DNA from 2 places in the Pradoshia sp. TA40_28 genome. Region 1 is predicted to be linked to the other one. Evidence: riboswitches for the same ligand, from Rfam matches in the RefSeq annotation. Region 1 holds a riboswitch; the other holds the start of a gene.
What was found. A riboswitch is a leader RNA that binds a small molecule or an ion and turns the genes downstream of it on or off. The one in region 1 is predicted to bind glycine.

Region 1 (3,434 bases):
TTTCTTCCTGGTCTTTATTCCTATTCGGAGTTCTGCAAGCCTATTAAACATCAACAGTTCTAAATTAGAAAATCTTCAACAAGGAGAATCATTATGTGGTTTATTTTTTCACTTCTAACAGCTTTGGCGTGGGGTGGCGCTGACCTGTTTTACAAAAAGGGGTCCGACAGCAATGACAAGTACAGCCATATAAAAATCATTATCATGGTTGGTCTTGTCATGGGAATTCATGCAACTGTCTATATGATTATCAAAGATATACACTTTAGTCCAATGGATATGATTCATTATTTACCTGTATCTGCTTTATACATTCTATCCATGGCATTTGGTTATATTGGTTTGCGCTATATTGAATTATCCATCGCTTCACCAATACAGAATTCCTCAGGTGTCGTAACAAGCATTCTACTCTTCATCTTTTTCACTCATGAGCTGAGTATCCTCGAAGTGCTTGGAATTATCATCATTACTCTTGGGATTGTCGGGATTGCCGTTCTAGAAAAAAGAGCAGAAGATGAAGCTCGTCGACTGAATTCCGAACATATCGATAAAAAATACCAAATCGGCTTTTTAGCCATCATCTTTCCCATTTTATATTGCATTATTGATGGGCTTGGTACATTTGCGGATGCCGTCTATTTAGATGAATTGATGTTAATCAGCGAAAACTCAGCATTGCTTGCGTATGAATATACCTTTTTCATATGCGCAGCTGTATCATTTATCTATCTTCGTTTTATCAAGAAGGAATCCTTCCATGTATTTAAAGAGCGCGATAAAGGGTTGGCAGCCATTTTGGAAACAATCGGGCAATTCTTTTATGTTTTTGCCATGTCTTCAGGAAATGCCATTATTGCGGCACCATTGATTGCTTCTTACAGTATCTTTTCGATCATCTTGTCACGGATCTTCCTAAAAGAGAAGCTGACCAACAAACAATATATGATTATCGCGGTTGTCATATTTGGTATTATCCTGCTCGGCATTGCGGATGAATTGTAGATTTAAAAAAGTATGTAATTCCGTCCTTGTACGGGCATATCAAAGACCAAATCTTCATTGATTTGGTCTTTTTGTTATGCTCTCCTACCCTTAACTATAAAAAGGAAATTATTCAGCACTCCCCCTCTGAATCTGGTATTCTCTTTTGATTTCAAATCCCTTGTTTTGTAATTAATTTGATTCATCCTTTGGTAATCAAAAAGTCTCATTCTATTTAATAGATTTAGACACAATCCCTCCCTTCTTTTTTGTCTTATATAAACTTTTTAATCAATTCACCTATATTTTATTTACATCGTTCATATTTTAGAATGGTCTTTGAAGTTTACGTTTACTTTACAACGACCTCTATCATCATGGTTTTCATCAGATTAAATAACTACCTGCAATATATTTGACAACAAATTAATATAGTGATAGCATTTTTTTCATATCATATTTTCAGAATTGTGTTAATAAGATAACATAATCTCGATTAGATAATTTAATAAAGCACGCTTTGATCGCTGTGGATAAAACTATGGTGGGAGCAGCTTCTGGAGAGACTGTATTTATACAGCGCCGAAGGATTCACAATCTCAGGCAAAAGGACAGAATGATAACGATTTTTGTTATTCTAGCCCTTTTAGAGATTGGAGACAACCAATCTCTTTTTTTATTGTCCAATATCATTAGTGAGGTGAGACATAGCATCTAAATAAAAAGAGAAAATGATAGATATCTATTTTACTAGGTGCCTGTTTTAGACATCTAAGATTAAACGGGGGCATGCAACTTGGCTAAGCAAGAGTTAAAAAGAGATTTAAAAAATCGTCATGTACAATTAATTGCAATTGGGGGCACAATTGGAACCGGCTTATTTTTAGGCTCCGGCAAATCCATTCATTTAGCCGGTCCATCCATCCTATTTTCTTATTTAATTATTGGAATCGCCTTATTTTTTGTGATGAGAGCATTAGGAGAATTACTTTTATCCAATTCAGGCTATACGTCCTTCATAGATTTTGCCGCTGATTATCTCGGCCCATGGGCTGGATTTGTAACTGGCTGGACGTATTGGTTCTGCTGGATTATGACGGCCATGGCCGATATTATTGCTGTTGGGTTATATACGCAATACTGGTTTGATATCCCGCAATGGGTGCCTGCCATCATCTGTTTAGTGATTCTATTAGGATTAAATCTATTAACCGTCAAACTATTTGGTGAGTTGGAATTCTGGTTTGCGATTATTAAAGTCGTCACTATTGTTGCTCTTATTGTCGTAGGAATCGTACTGCTTGTGATTGGATTTGAAACAGATAGCGGAACTGTTTCTGTTTCTAACCTTTGGAATCATGGCGGCATGTTCCCGAATGGAATATCCGGGTTCTTACTATCACTGCAAATGGTTGTCTTCTCCTTTGTAGGTGTTGAACTGATTGGTGTATCTGCTGCGGAAACAGCTAATCCGCGAAAGAACATTCCATCTGCGATCAACAAAATACCGGTACGGATTTTGCTGTTTTATGTAGGTGCCTTGTTTGTTATTTTATGCATCAATCCTTGGGATCAATTAAGTGCAACAAGCAGCCCATTTGTAGGTGTCTTCGCCTTAATCGGTATCCCAATGGCGGCAGGTATTATCAACTTTGTTGTATTAACATCCGCAGCCTCTGCTGCAAACAGCGGTTTATTCTCAACTAGCCGGATTATGTACAACTTAAGCAATCATAATGAAGCACCAAAAAAATTCAGCAAATTAAATAAACACCATGTACCAAGCAATGCGTTAGTAACTTCTACAATTGTCGTTTCTGTCGGTGCACTGCTTAGCAAGCTACTACCTGAGCAGGCCTTTACAATCGTTACCACTATCAGCGCTATCTGTTTTATTTGGGTATGGAGCATTATCCTAATCTCTCATATCAAATATGTCAAAACGAGACCTGATTTAAGAGCTTCAACTACATTTAAAGCCCCATTAACACCAGCTATAAATTATGTGATACTGGGTATGTTTACTTTCATATTAATCGTGATGCTCTTTGCTGCGGAAACACGTTTACCTATGCTGTTGACACCATTCTGGTTTATCTTATTGATTATCTTATATAAATATCAGAAAAAGAAAAGATTAAGATAATAGCTCATTAATAAAAATGCACTCTAATTGTTAAGTTTGATCAAACAATTAGAGTGCATTTTTATATATACCCTATATGAATGAACACTTATTTAAGAAATAAAGCAGTCAGTGACTTAATGAAAATTGAGCCCAGCACGATACCAAATTAAAGTTAAAATAGTTCCAAAATCTATTTTCTTTATTTATCATTCTCCAGTGTCTCCTTATTCTACGGTATATTCACTGTGATAGGATCAAGATCAACTGTATCTAAAATGAATTAAAATCAAATTCCAGAATGGCATGATTCATATCGAAATTA
Region 2 (3,434 bases), on a different contig from region 1:
ATTAATAAAAATTGTTTCTACCTTTCTGCTGGTCCATTCAATTCCAGTATCCTGGCGTTTATTCCGAATCATGACCATATTCACTAATTCTTTTAAATAGGCATCATCTTTCCCTGAACGTTTCTTGGCAGAAAACCGATCGTTAAATGTAGCATAGCTCCCAAGATGACCTGGCTTAAGTAATGAAACGAGATAAAATATCTCTTCAAGCTTGTTCTGAATAGGCGTTGCCGTTAATAGTAAGCAAAATTTCTTCTGAATTTTTTGTGCAAATTCATAGTTTTTGGTTTTATTGTTTTTTAACTTATGAGCCTCATCAATGATGACAATGTCATAGGTTTGTTCCAAGATGGCTGAACGATGTGGCTCCCGTTTAGCGGTATCTATGGATGTGATGATACATTCTGAATCCCATCCATATCCTTTCCTATAGATGACAGCAGGGATATGGAACTTTTGATTCAGCTCTTTTGCCCACTGGGAAACGAGGGAAGCCGGAACAATAATCAAAACTTTGCTTACTAAACCGCGGATCATATATTCCTTTAAAATCAGGCCGGCCTCAATTGTTTTACCAAGACCGACTTCATCAGCTAATATCGCTTTGCCATTCATTCTTTCGATGACTTCCGTAGCTGCTTCCAGCTGATGGGCTAAAGGTGTGAATCCTGATAAATGCTTTGGACCGAGGAGTCCATTAAATTCCGGGATCAAATTATGCTTTTCAGCCTCCAATCCGAGTTTAAAAAGAGAATAATTGCACCAGGGACCGTCCCCATTTATCTTTTCCTCAAGCTCCTTTTCCCACTCTTCATCGAAATAGATCTTTGGTGTCAAACTCAATGCAAATCCCAACTTTCTTTATTTAAGCTACTTAGAGAAATGTATAGTTGAATTAAAAAAATCCTAGTTTCCTAATCATTCATTCCTATAACGTAAGGGTTGCCACCTGATAATTGATGATGGTAGGATATAAATGTATAGATTATTTTGAAAATGGCTTACCTCTTGCTTTTTGTTTAGTATGACCAAATTACATAAAAATATGAGCGAATGAAGGCAAGGGGAGAGACCGCAACATGCGGCACCGAAGGAGCAAATGGATAATCCATGAATCTCTCAGGTAAACAGACGCTTGCTGGACGCATCTCTGGAGAGCGCTTTCTTGTTTGAAAAGCCACCCAAGAGGAAACGCCGAAGTATGATTTGTCGGCGGTAAACTTTCAGGTATCAGGACAGAGACTTCCCATATGAGGGAGGTTTCTGTCCTTTTTTGCTTGTTTATTTTCTAATTAATACTCTCAGATTCGAACAATTGTTAGTGTAATGCTCATTACTTTAAAAAATCACAATATTTAGCATGCAAGAGGGACCATATAAAACGAACTTTTTAGGAGGATTAGGATGGGAGAATTAAAGCAGACCCCGCTTATCAGCGTATACAAAGAATACGGTGGAAAAACAATTGACTTTGGCGGTTGGGAATTGCCTGTTCAATTTTCAGGCATTAAACAAGAACATGAAGCAGTGCGTACAAAAGCTGGTCTTTTTGACGTATCACATATGGGGGAATTCACTGTTAGGGGAAATGGTTCTTTACCATTTCTACAAAAGATGATGACAAATGATGTCAGTAAGCTAAAATCTGGGCGCGCGCAGTACACCGCGATGTGTTATGAAGATGGCGGTACGGTTGATGACTTACTTGTTTATAAAAAAGATGAAGATGATTATTTATTAGTGGTGAATGCCTCTAATATTGATAAAGATTTTGAATGGCTGCAAAAATATGCTGGCGAAGATGTGGATCTTAGAAATATATCTGAACAGATAGGTCAATTGGCTTTACAGGGTCCGCTTGCTGCAGATATTTTACAGGGGCTTACAAAGGATGTTGACCTGGACAGTATCGGATTCTTTTCTTTTCGTGAAAATGTCATGATTAATGGTATTCGTGTACTTGTTTCCAGAACAGGTTACACGGGTGAAGATGGATTTGAATTGTATTGTAAGAGCGAAGATGTAATCAAGTTATGGAATGACCTTTTAGCTTTTGGCACGGATAAGGGGCTGGTTCCATGTGGTCTTGGGGCAAGGGATACGCTTCGCTTTGAGGCAAAGCTGCCTTTATATGGCCAGGAATTATCTGCTTCCATCACACCGATTGAAGCGGGGATTGGTTTTGCTGTCAAAACGGATAAAGAACATTTTATTGGGTTGGAAGTATTAAAGGAGCAGAAGGAAAATGGTTCGCCTCGGAAGCTTGTTGGAATCGAAATGATTGATCGCGGCATACCAAGACATGGGTATCGGGTTATTAATAAAGATGAAGAAATAGGTGAAGTAACTACTGGGACACAATCCCCAACTTTAAAGAAGAATGTTGGCCTTGTTCTGATTAAAGCTGAATTTGCAGTCCTTGATGAGGAAGTAGAGATAGAAATCCGAGGAAAAAGAGTGAAAGCGAAGATCGTCAGTACCCCATTTTATAAACGCACTCAGGCAGGAGGAGTAAAAAAATGATGCATCGTTACTTACCAATGACAGCCCAGGATGCTGAAGAAATGTTAAAAACGATTGGTGCAGAATCAATTGATGACTTATTTTCTGATATACCCGAAAAAGTAAGATTTAAAGGAGAATACAAGATAAAAAAGGCAAAGTCCGAAACGTCTTTGTTGAAGGAATTAACAACGCTTGCTGATAAAAATGCCAATCTTAGAACGCACAGTTCCTTTCTTGGAGCGGGAGTATATGACCACTATATGCCTGTCATTGTTGATCACGTCATTTCAAGATCAGAATTCTATACGGCTTATACACCGTACCAACCGGAGATTTCCCAAGGGGAATTACAGGCTATTTTCGAATTCCAAACAATGATTTGTGAATTGACTGGAATGGATGTAGCGAACTCGTCCATGTATGATGGAGGCACTGCTTTAGCTGAAGCAGCTATGCTGTCAGCAGCTCATACACGCCGTAAAAAATTGCTCGTATCAGAAGCAGTACATCCGGAATCACGAGCGGTATTATCTACTTATGCAAAAGGCCAGTATCTTGAGCTTAAAGTCGTCCCTTGCAAAGGTGGGGTGACAGATATAGATGAATTGGCGATCATGATGACTGATGATACAGCCGGTTTTATCACACAATATCCAAACTTTTTTGGTCGAATTGAAAATTTATCTCAAATTGAAAAAATTGTTCATGAACATAAAGGAATGTTCATTGTTTCAAGTAATCCGCTATCACTTGGGGTTCTGAAGCCTCCTGGTGAATTCGGTGCGGATATTGTCGTAGGAGATGCTCAGCCATTTGGAATACCAGCTGCATTTGGCGGACCGCATTGTGGATATTTTGCTGTCACGAATAAGCTGATGAGAAAGGTACCAGGACGTTTGGTCGGTCAAACAGTTGATCAGGAAGGCAAG

Region 2: linked by a shared signal. The riboswitch ahead of gcvT (glycine cleavage system aminomethyltransferase GcvT) and the one ahead of AC58NB_RS13065 (amino acid permease) in region 1 are both predicted to bind glycine.

What each region holds. Positions count from the first base shown of each region.
Region 1 covers NZ_JCATZO010000009.1:78,130-81,563, reverse strand. Annotated here, with positions in the region: gene AC58NB_RS13070 (EamA family transporter) at 94-1,005, shown strand; glycine riboswitch at 1,532-1,609, shown strand; gene AC58NB_RS13065 (amino acid permease) at 1,781-3,130, shown strand.
Region 2 covers NZ_JCATZO010000008.1:163,954-167,387, reverse strand. Annotated here, with positions in the region: gene AC58NB_RS12655 (DEAD/DEAH box helicase) at 1-837, opposite strand, end outside; glycine riboswitch at 1,054-1,145, shown strand; glycine riboswitch at 1,148-1,242, shown strand; gene gcvT (glycine cleavage system aminomethyltransferase GcvT) at 1,405-2,523, shown strand; gene gcvPA (aminomethyl-transferring glycine dehydrogenase subunit GcvPA) at 2,520-3,434, shown strand, end outside.